3 regions of the Paenibacillus sp. FW101-FHT12H11 genome follow, and region 3 is predicted to be linked to each of the others. Evidence: riboswitches for the same ligand, from Rfam matches in the RefSeq annotation. Region 3 holds a riboswitch; each other region holds the start of a gene.

Region 1 (3,273 bases), on a different contig from region 3:
CAGAATGCTGCGTCCTGGGCTATCCAGCATCAAGTCTTCTGGGTCCCAAGAAGAAAAAGATAAGGACGAGGAGTATACCAAATGACATCCAAAGACATTCCCCTATGCATGGCCGCGTGCTTGATCATCACAGTCTTTCAGTGGTTTCGCTTGAAAAACAGACCGGCCAAAGAGAAAGCGGCTTATCTCTCTATTATAGCCTTATGCTGGATGCTAGCGATCGCTTTAGTCATGAATCCGAGTATGCCGGGTCCGACGCAGCTGGTAAATTACATTTTCTACCCTCTCGGTAAACTCTTAGATCATTAAAGGAGCAATTACGGACATGCAGATTGGCGGGAAACAATTATTCTGGATGATCTTGACCATGCAGCTGGGGATGACCATTTTACTGACCATAAATCCATCTATCCAAACTGCAAAGCAAGACGCTTGGCTTTCAACCGTTTGCGCAACCGGAATAGGTGCAGGGGTCGCTTATGTTTGCTCACGGCTCAGTGTATATCATCCAGGGCAAACCATCGTAGAATTCTCCAAGAAATTATTTGGTCGATACATTGGCTATATGGTTATGGTGGTGTATTTCATCTACTGGTATAGCGTGCTTGCGATCATCATAAGGCAATACGCAGAGTTCATTGTTGCGACTATTCTTCCCAAAACTCCGATCCTTGTTCCGATGTTAGCCATGCTCCTCGTAGCGATCTATGTAACCTTCTCGGGCTTAGAGGTTATCGCGAGATGCTGCGAAATTTTAGGGCCCTTAACTTTACTTGGGATTGCTATTCCTCTCTTGCTGAGCCTAAAAAATATCCATATTAACAATATCCTTCCCTTCTATGTGGATACCGGTGCGATGACAATCCTAAAAGGAGCGCTGCCCACTTCAACATTTCTTGGGGATTGCATCCTTCTGCTCGTCATCATGGGCTTTCTTTCAAAGCCTCAAGCTGGGGTGAAACCAGCCATACTCGGAGTGGCTGCGGCTGGTCTGTTAACAAGCATTTCGACTTTCTTAATCCTTTCGGTATTCGGACACATCGCCGCGTCGGGCCAAACGTATCCTTACTTTAATCTGATCCGTTATATCTCCTATTTCGACTTTTTTCAAAACCTCGATTCCTTTGTTATCGCCATCTGGATCATTAGTGTGTTCACCAAAGTGTCTCTCTACTTATTCGTTTGCACTTATGGAACAGCTCAAAGCTTCGGTTTTAAAAAATGGCGACGTATGATTTGGTTCGTAGCACCGGTTATCGCGCTGATTACCTTGATTCCTCGGGACTTTATCGATAGTTCCGTGGTATTTCCACAAAAAATCGCGATCCCTTATTTATTACCCATCCATGGGATCATACTGCCACTCTTGATGTGGGGGGTAGCCAAGTTGAAATATAAATAAAGCCCTTGCGAAATCCCACCTGGGAAATCACAAGGGCTGTTTTTTAAAACTCGCTATAGAGCCTTAGTTGCTGATGAATTCCTGCACCCATTCTCCGTTATAATAGGCAACGCCGATTTTCGTGTAATTAGGGTTCAAAATATTTTCACGGTGGCCCGTGCTGTTCATCCAGGCTTCCATGACCGCCTCTGGTGTAGGTTGTCCTTTGGCAATGTTCTCACCTGCATAGGAATAAGGAATGCCATAAGTGCTCATCATATCAAAAGGTGACCCATAAGTCGGCGATGTATGATCAAAATAGTCGTTGTTGTACATATCTTTGGCTTTATCCAGCGCCATAGCTGTAAGTGCACTGTCACTGGTTAGCGCTTGTAGTCCAGCATTTGCTCGCTCCTGGTTAACTAATGTAACAACTTGGCTGGCAAAAGCGGATTGCGCAGATGTAGCTGGCGTTGATGGTGTTTCTGGAGCAGCTGGTGAAGATGGAGCAGGCGCTGACGGGGCTGGTGTTTGAGAGCCTCCGCTTGTCCCTGTGCTGCCAGGAAGGTTCAACGTCATCCCAGGCCAGATCACGTCCGGGTTGGCAACCTGAGGGTTCGCCTGAATCAGTGAAGTGAGGCTCACGCCATACTTCTGGGAGATCAACCACATGGTATCGTTGCCTGACACCGTGTACGTGGCGGATGCCGCCATGGCTCCACTGGAACTCATAAGGACGCTCAGTCCGATAGCACCGGTTACGACTAGCTGTTTATAACGTTTCAACATAAAAATCTCTCCTTTTTGCGGCCTGCGAGGTTAGCTGTCGGATTCGGGTCAAAGAGTAATCACCCGGTCGCTTTCATTGCGACTTCACCCCAAAGAATGGGTCCCCCGTGCTTTCTAAGAAGCTTCGGCCTTCTAAGTTTTTTGACCATAATCGATCTTTCCGATTGTAACACGGGGTTTTTCCGAAAACATGCCGCAAAATTTTCCAACGCTTTGTGAAAGCGCAATCATCGTGCTGTAAAAAAAATTTCCAACACCATGAATAAAAAACCATAACTTCCACAAAATACTCATACACCAAATAAAGGAGCGAATCCAAATGGCTAGCAGTAGAAGCAATACATTACTTGTGCAACAAGCAAAATCAGCTCTTGAGCAAATGAAATACGAGGTCGCTCAGGAACTAGGTATTCAGATTCCTCAGGACGGGTATTATGGCTACATGGCTACTCGTGATACCGGCGCAATCGGCGGACACATTACGAGAAGATTGATTCAAATCGCCGAGCAACAGCTAAGCGGCAGCAGCACAGGTAATTTTAGACGCATGTAATGTACAAAAAAAAGACTGCACCACCACTTCCTCCTTGGTGATCCAGTCTTTTTTTACATCACAAATTCCATGAAAACCGGCGAACGAAGCCTTCCGTTTCTCGTCCAGTTTTTCGTCTTGATTTTGGCCATTAGCCGCGGTTCCATATAAGCAAAATGATTGTCCTCTTTGTAGACTAAGCGGTGCTTCACGCCATCAAGCGCCTTCTGATGCAGAGGCGTTACCCCGGTCTCAATCACCCCAACCGGAATTTTCAAACCATTCGCTGAATCAATGGACGCCAGCAAAGCAAAATTATTTTTCCTGTAACCAGAAATATAAACATCTGCATAAGTCCAGTTAATCACTTTTTGCCATTGCCTGGAGCGTTTGTTGCTCTCGTACTTGAAATTTTCTTTTTTCGACTTCAAAATGATGCCTTCAAGCCCATCCTGCCGGATTTTCTCAAAATAATCCACCGCTTTACCCTCATAAACCTTCACCCTTTTGTACCTGTCAGTCTCGATGAAAGCTTGCTCCAACAGCTCCTTGCGTTTAAGCAAGGGTAATT
Region 2 (3,273 bases), on a different contig from region 3:
ATTGAGTACAAACTAACCCACACGACGCCTATAGACTGGGTTCGTATCGATCCGAACTACTCGCTCATTCTGGAGAACAAGCATATTAATAACTTTATGCAAGCAGAAGTGGACACCAAGTGGAAACTCCGTCTGAATCTCGGCATTATTCAATTCCTGCAAGCTATTTTCGGGTGGGTAGCCTGGTAGGCGCCCACTCTACAAGGCAAGTTTGCCTTCAGAAAACAACGCTTAGGAGGGACACCGGTGACAACCTATCTCAAATCCGGCTTCAGGGCTGCGCTACGGCAACCCTTCGCTACGATTGTCTTGTTCATCTACCAAATGTGCTGGGGGATGCTTCTATATAAGCTTGTACAAGGGGTGTTAGTGCCCCTCATGCATCGGTTTCCCGGCGGCGACCAGCCGAAGCAAGCACTCCAGCTTTTTCTGGCCGAAAGTCAGTTTCAGTTATTCAAAACGGATCTTAGCCATTCTTACTTGTGGTGGCTGGCCGGCCTGCTCCTGGCGCGCATGTTCCTTACCCCGATGCTGAACGGCGGTGTCTATTATTCGCTCACCCATTCCGATCAAAATGCCGGCTATCGCTTCGTCCGCGGCATCAAGGAACTCACGCTCCCCTTCTTCGCCGTGTATTTGATTCGAATCGCTTTGTCTCTGCTGCCGCTCATCTGGGTGCTGCCCAAAGCGCAGAAGGTGTTCGCTCACAGCACATCTTATGAACAGGCCTCCCTCGACTTACTGCCATGGCTGCTGGGTATGCTGGTTTACGGCTTTCTGATGCATCTGCTCTTCATGTATGTACAGTTCGCCATTGCCGCGCGTCTCGGCATAGTATCCACCGTCCTAACGTTCATGCGGTACTCGCTTCCGATTATCGGCCTTTCTCTGATACTTCTACTGAGCTCGGGACTTTTGGCAGGGATCACGGTCACATCGACCTATATCTGGGCAGGTCTGGTAGCGCTAATCATTTATCAACTTTTCCCGCTCTTCCATATTTTCATGCAAATGTGGTCCATTACCTCGCAATTTCAGCTTCTTTCCGCCAAATTGAGCCGTTAAAAGGTAATAAATAAAACCATAATTGGTTTAGATTTGTTCAATCCCCTTGCAAAAGGGGATTTTTTTGTCTGTAAAGCGAACCTTTACACATTTTTTCAGACCCAATTGCACGAAAAAGGAGGAATTTCGATGTTTATGACGAAATTAAGAGACTAGCATTAAAAAACCAAATATTTCATGCCGAATTCCTCATTTCTTGGGGAAACGGGGGAACCATACCGGGTGAATTGATCTTGCAAGACAGGGATCATAGGGAACCTTCAACCGAACCCTCCAGCTAACCTCGTAGGCACCGGAAGGAGACAAGCAGTTGAAAAAGGTTGTTGCTCTTCTTTTTAGTCTTGTTTTGTTTTTGAGTGTAGCTTTAGGGAGTGTGTCTGCGTCAGAATCCACATTGGACTCAACGGTTGACGAATTGATGGGAGTACCGTACCGCGATGCGGGAACGACAACAAGAGGCTTTGATTGCTCTGGTTTCACCGCGTACGTATTCAACAAATTCGGCATTGACCTTCCTCATAGTTCAGCAGCTCAAAATAAAGAGGGCTACTGGATCGACAAAAGTGATCTTCGTAAAGGTGATCTTGTGTTCTTCGACACAGGGGGCAAAGGCATTTCTCACGTAGGTATCTACTTGGGTAACGGTGAATTTATTCATTCCGCATCCAATGAAGGTATCGTGAAAAACAAGCTAAGCGAATCCTATTATGCGAAAAGGTATGTATCCGCTAGACGTGTTCTATGGGATGATATCTACAATCAACTAACTGCTGAATCCAAGTAATTTTCTTGTTCATCATGAATAAAAAGCCCAGACTAGCGTTAGCTCGAATGAGCCGCTTTTCAGGGCTTTTATTCATTTCTTCTGGCTATTTTGTAACTTGACATAGCGTGTAAGCCGTCCTATAATTACGGCATCATGTTTCTAGGGTTCCGTGGCGCTGCAGCGCCAGTCTGGTCCGAGAGAAAACACACAGCGAATACGCTGTGATCACGGAGGGGAAAAAGCCCGGGAGTCTTATCGCACCAGCGATATTGCTTCCAGGCTTTTTCTTTTTGCCGCGGTCAGATGGGCATCTTCGCATACTTTCTTAAGGAGTGATTCACAGATGGCATGGCTTTACTTGGTCATTGCAGGTGTTTTTGAAGTAGTTTGGGCGATCTCATTGAAGTTCTCCAACGGTTTTACACGGCTGGTTCCATCCAGCATCACCATTGTCGGCATGATCATCAGCTTTTATTTTCTGGCGGTAGCTACAAAAACCCTTCCCATCGGCACAGCCTACGCGGCCTGGACGGGAATTGGCGCTGTAGGCGCGATCATTATCGGCACCCTATTTCTGAACGAGCCCGTAAGTTTGCTGCGTATCCTATTCATGATCCTCATTGTGGTCGGTGTTCTCGGCCTTAAATTCACATCCGGTCATTAAGACGGGCGTTTACATCTTTTTCTTGAGCCGATGATTCCTAAGCCACAATGTAGCTAACATACCAGAAGGAGCTGCCGACAAATATTCGCAGATGCTCCGACAGCGGTTTAAAGATTTCATTCAACTCTTCATACGAATAGTAGTTTTTAATAATTTCATGCTTGGAGCCATCGGCCAGCTCCCTTCTTTTGTACGTATCTTCGCTATGTTCACTCGTAATCAGCTCGCCGCCTCTTCCCGGGACATACACATTATCCGCAATGAACACGCGGGCTCCCCGACCAAGCCGCTTGTGAAATCCTTGCAGGAACGAATCCAGTCGATTTTTCGGGATATGCGAAAACCAGAAGTTGGCGAGTCCATAGTCAAAATCCCCTTGTACTTCCGAAAGCCGGTAAGCGTCTCCCTCGACGAAAGAGGTATTATGCAGCGGCCAAGATTTGGCTGCAGCAATTTGCAGCACCTCCGGTCGAACGTCCACCCCAATGATGTGCTTGGCTGTCTCCGCCATGAACTGCGTCCAATATCCGGTACCGCAAGCCACCTCCAGGACACGGCTCCCGGCGACCTGCTTCTTCACGATATCCGCCAGCATCGTAAGCTCTTGCTGATAGTCCGCATCCTCGCGGGCATAAATCCGTTCATATTCCGCTGCCCGCGCGCCGTAGTAATCCTGCATGCCTTCTTTCTCTTCAGTTAAAAGCCGCTGCCTATCCTTCACCTCGTGTACGATCCGCTGCTTAGCTGCCAATAAGTCGGCAAAAATGGCTCCGCCCTG
Region 3 (3,273 bases):
GTGCAGGTATGGAAAAAGGAGTTAGCAAGACTCTGGGATCAAAGTCGTCTACTTGAAAAACCAGAAGTAATTAAAGAGCCTGGAAGTGATGAAATTCGATCCATCTTTGCTGTACACCGAGATGATGAAGCATTCAAACAAATCGCTGAGAATAAGCAGATCGAAGCCATAGTTCAGCAAATTTTGGGTAGTAATACTTATGTGCATCAATCTAGAATAAATTTCAAACAAGGCTTTACAGGTAAAGAATTTTATTGGCACTCGGATTTTGAAACCTGGCATGTGGAAGATGGGATGCCGCGGATGAGAGCGCTCAGTTGTTCTATTGCTCTAGAAGATAACACACCAAATAATGGTCCTCTTATGGTAATACCAGGTTCGCATCGTACATTTGTTTCCTGTGTAGGAGAAACGCCTAATGACAATTACAAGACATCGCTTCGCCGTCAGGAATATGGTGTACCTGACGAGAATAGTTTGAGATACCTGGCGGGGCAAGGGGGGATCATTGCTCCAACTGGAAAAGCTGGATCCATCCTATTGTTCGATTGTAATTTGATGCATGGCTCCAATAGCAACATTACCCCAGATCCGCGAAGCAATGTTTTTATTGTTTACAATAGTGTACTAAATAAGCTGAATGCGCCTTATTCCGGCAAACAACCTAGACCAAACTTCATCGCTAGTCGGTAATTATCAGGTTGGGGCCCGCCTTTCGGCGGGTCCTATTATCGAAAGGATGATGTTGTGTTCACGATCATATGCAGCATTCTTGTGATTCAGATCGTCTATGTGTCTTGTTTTACACTTCGCATGATCTTGACCCTCAAAGGTGAAAAATACACGGCTGCTGCAATCAGTATGCTAGAAATTCTTATCTATGTGATAGGTCTTAACATCGTTCTGAAATATGTAAACCAACCTGCATGTTTAATCGTTTATGCAATCGGATATGGATTAGGTGTGCTTGCTGGATCATGGATCGAAGAAAAACTGGCTCTAGGATACGTTACGGTTAAAGTTATTACAGATGAGCTGCATCGTTATATGGCGGCTTATCTTCGCAAAGAAGGATTTGGTGTTACCTCTTGGGTTGGTTGGGGAAGAGATGGTGAGAGAATGGTTTTGGAAGTTCTCGCACGGCGCAAAAATGAGAAGTTTTTGTATGACTGCATCCTGGCTATTGATCATAAAGCATTCATTGTCACTGTGGAGCCCAGAAAACTGCATGGCGGTTTCTGGTTAAATGCTACACGTAAATAAACGTCATCTTGATAACGCTGAATCCTGACATTCAGGAGCGGGGGAACCATAGTAAACTGCTGCATGTTATTTCATGCACAGAGGGGTGAATCACGGAATCTACCGTGTAGGGCGATTCTCACGTCCAAATCCGACAGCTAACTTCGTAAGCGTATTATTGGTGTGGTTACGAAAATAACGGCCTAAGGCAGTTGCTTTCGTTGCCTTCCATAAGGAGGAGAAAAATTGAATATGTCTGAAGAAACCTGCACTGAATATGTTTTGGTTTCCGCACCGAACCGAGCGGGAAAGGAATTTATTAACTTATTAAGAACGAAGGGAATTCAATATTACGCGATTACGAATAACAACTACGGAAAAAAACGCTTGGAAGCGATGGGTGTTGATCGTATTATTATGGTGAATACCGAGGATGCAACAAGTTGGACTCCGCCTGAGATACGAATTAGCAAAGTATATTTGTTTGAAGTGAGTTTTAATCTATGCTGTCGATATATTCAAATTTGTAAAGATTGGAATCCAAAGTCTATACATGTGATAACAAAACGTGGGAATGCAAGGGTTACATACAGAGCTCTAGGAGCTGACCATTTTACATACATCAATAATAATCAAGAAGCTTCGCTCCTGCTGCTTCCATAAAGGTTATCACCGGACTTTGTCTCTTCATCAACGGACAAGTCCGGTACTTTCAATTATAATTTGAGTTTTAACGTCAAATTTGATTTGAGAGTAGACGTTTTGCCAATGTTCCCAGTCTATCTCTTTACCGAAATATTGGCTCAGATAATGAAGACCGAACCCATAGGGGTCAACATTGGCATCACGTATTTTATATAACAAATCTTCTGTAGTTTTGTTAACATTTTTTTCTAACATTTTTTGGATCTGGAGGGAATTGGCGTCCTTGACCTTAATTGGACTTTCTTCAATCATTCCGTTTATTTTGAGATTAAGACTGACGATTGGAATTTCATCTTTTGATATTGAAACATGACTCGACACCCGCGAAACGTAAAAGGCCAAGCGTTTTCCTTCATAATCAATAGGGATACCTGATCGGCTAAACTCATTCGCAGTCATGTTATACAGTTTTGTTTCTTTCGGGTCTAAGACAAGTTTTTCTTTCATTTTATTAAGTAATGCAAGCTTCTCGACAACATATGAATCCCCATCAAATCTAACGATGGGCAGGTAGGGATCGAGTCCCTTTTCTTTAAATCGACGGAAGTTATCGAATAGAAACGCGGTCACAGTGTAAGGCGAAACTGTCCCTTCTTTTCCAAAAGTTAAGAAAAAGGAGTTACCCGCCAATCTTTCTGTTGATGGACTTGCTTTCAGTAGCTTGTTTGCACTTGGTTCAGCTAATGCCATATAGGAAATCAGTTGAATGTCTCTTCTTCTGGCTAGCCAACTTAGCGGTTCCTCCATCGACTCTTTTACTAAGCTCTTACCGAATAAAAACATCCGGCAATGTCCGAAATCGAGCTCTTTATCGACATGAGCTTTAATGTTTCTAACTGCTTCCGCTATGCTCGGGGCTTCTAAATGCTCGATCTGACTCTCCGCTAGCCCTTCGCCAATCTTGGATGCTGGTATCGCGAGACGAAGTGTTACCAAATAAGGATTTTCCTTTTTTCCAGTCCAATCCACCCCCATGGCTACGACGAAGAACCTTTTATCAATGTCCTTAAAGCTACACCCTCCAAGAGACAAACAAAGGTAGAGTAAAAAGACGATGAATAGTAGAATCCTCATGTAAAAACGTTCTCCCTCTTTTTTCTCCATACAAAATAGAGCATCATAAAAATGAATATGATTTCGGTGAAAAATCGAGTAATGAGCCATATCTCAGAGATAACCTGGTTTTTTTCTACGTTTACAAAGCGCATAAAAATGAAAGACAAGATCCCTGCACCTAAAGCTAACCAGATATTCATCTTCGGTACCGGTTCTTCTTCTACAGCTACTGATCGGTTAATTGCATATCTAATTAACATGATGGTTGTA

Evidence for each region. A riboswitch is a leader RNA that binds a small molecule or an ion and turns the genes downstream of it on or off. The one in region 3 is predicted to bind cyclic di-AMP.
Region 1: it holds a riboswitch for cyclic di-AMP, as region 3 does, so the genes downstream of both, AC3WTJ_RS27750 (CAP domain-containing protein) here and AC3WTJ_RS18550 (hypothetical protein) in region 3, are expected to answer to the same signal.
Region 2: it holds a riboswitch for cyclic di-AMP, as region 3 does, so the genes downstream of both, AC3WTJ_RS37505 (C40 family peptidase) here and AC3WTJ_RS18550 (hypothetical protein) in region 3, are expected to answer to the same signal.

What each region holds. Positions count from the first base shown of each region.
Region 1 covers NZ_JBYTCO010000009.1:351,261-354,533, forward strand. The annotation lists gene AC3WTJ_RS27735 (Ger(x)C family spore germination protein) at 1-85, shown strand, start outside; gene AC3WTJ_RS27740 (hypothetical protein) at 82-309, shown strand; gene AC3WTJ_RS27745 (GerAB/ArcD/ProY family transporter) at 326-1,402, shown strand; gene AC3WTJ_RS27750 (CAP domain-containing protein) at 1,466-2,170, opposite strand; cyclic di-AMP (ydaO/yuaA leader) riboswitch at 2,175-2,310, opposite strand; gene AC3WTJ_RS27755 (alpha/beta-type small acid-soluble spore protein) at 2,490-2,723, shown strand; gene AC3WTJ_RS27760 (ATP-dependent DNA ligase) at 2,777-3,273, opposite strand, start outside.
Region 2 covers NZ_JBYTCO010000023.1:12,639-15,911, reverse strand. The annotation lists gene AC3WTJ_RS37515 (M1 family metallopeptidase) at 1-189, shown strand, start outside; gene AC3WTJ_RS37510 (hypothetical protein) at 247-1,065, shown strand; cyclic di-AMP (ydaO/yuaA leader) riboswitch at 1,234-1,372, shown strand; gene AC3WTJ_RS37505 (C40 family peptidase) at 1,376-1,849, shown strand; guanidine-I (ykkC/yxkD leader) riboswitch at 1,981-2,083, shown strand; gene sugE (quaternary ammonium compound efflux SMR transporter SugE) at 2,175-2,495, shown strand; gene AC3WTJ_RS37495 (methyltransferase domain-containing protein) at 2,533-3,273, opposite strand, start outside.
Region 3 covers NZ_JBYTCO010000005.1:388,529-391,801, forward strand. The annotation lists gene thpD (ectoine hydroxylase) at 1-693, shown strand, start outside; gene AC3WTJ_RS18545 (DUF2179 domain-containing protein) at 748-1,263, shown strand; cyclic di-AMP (ydaO/yuaA leader) riboswitch at 1,269-1,431, shown strand; gene AC3WTJ_RS18550 (hypothetical protein) at 1,495-1,905, shown strand; gene AC3WTJ_RS18555 (Ger(x)C family spore germination protein) at 1,933-3,021, opposite strand; gene AC3WTJ_RS18560 (hypothetical protein) at 3,018-3,273, opposite strand, start outside.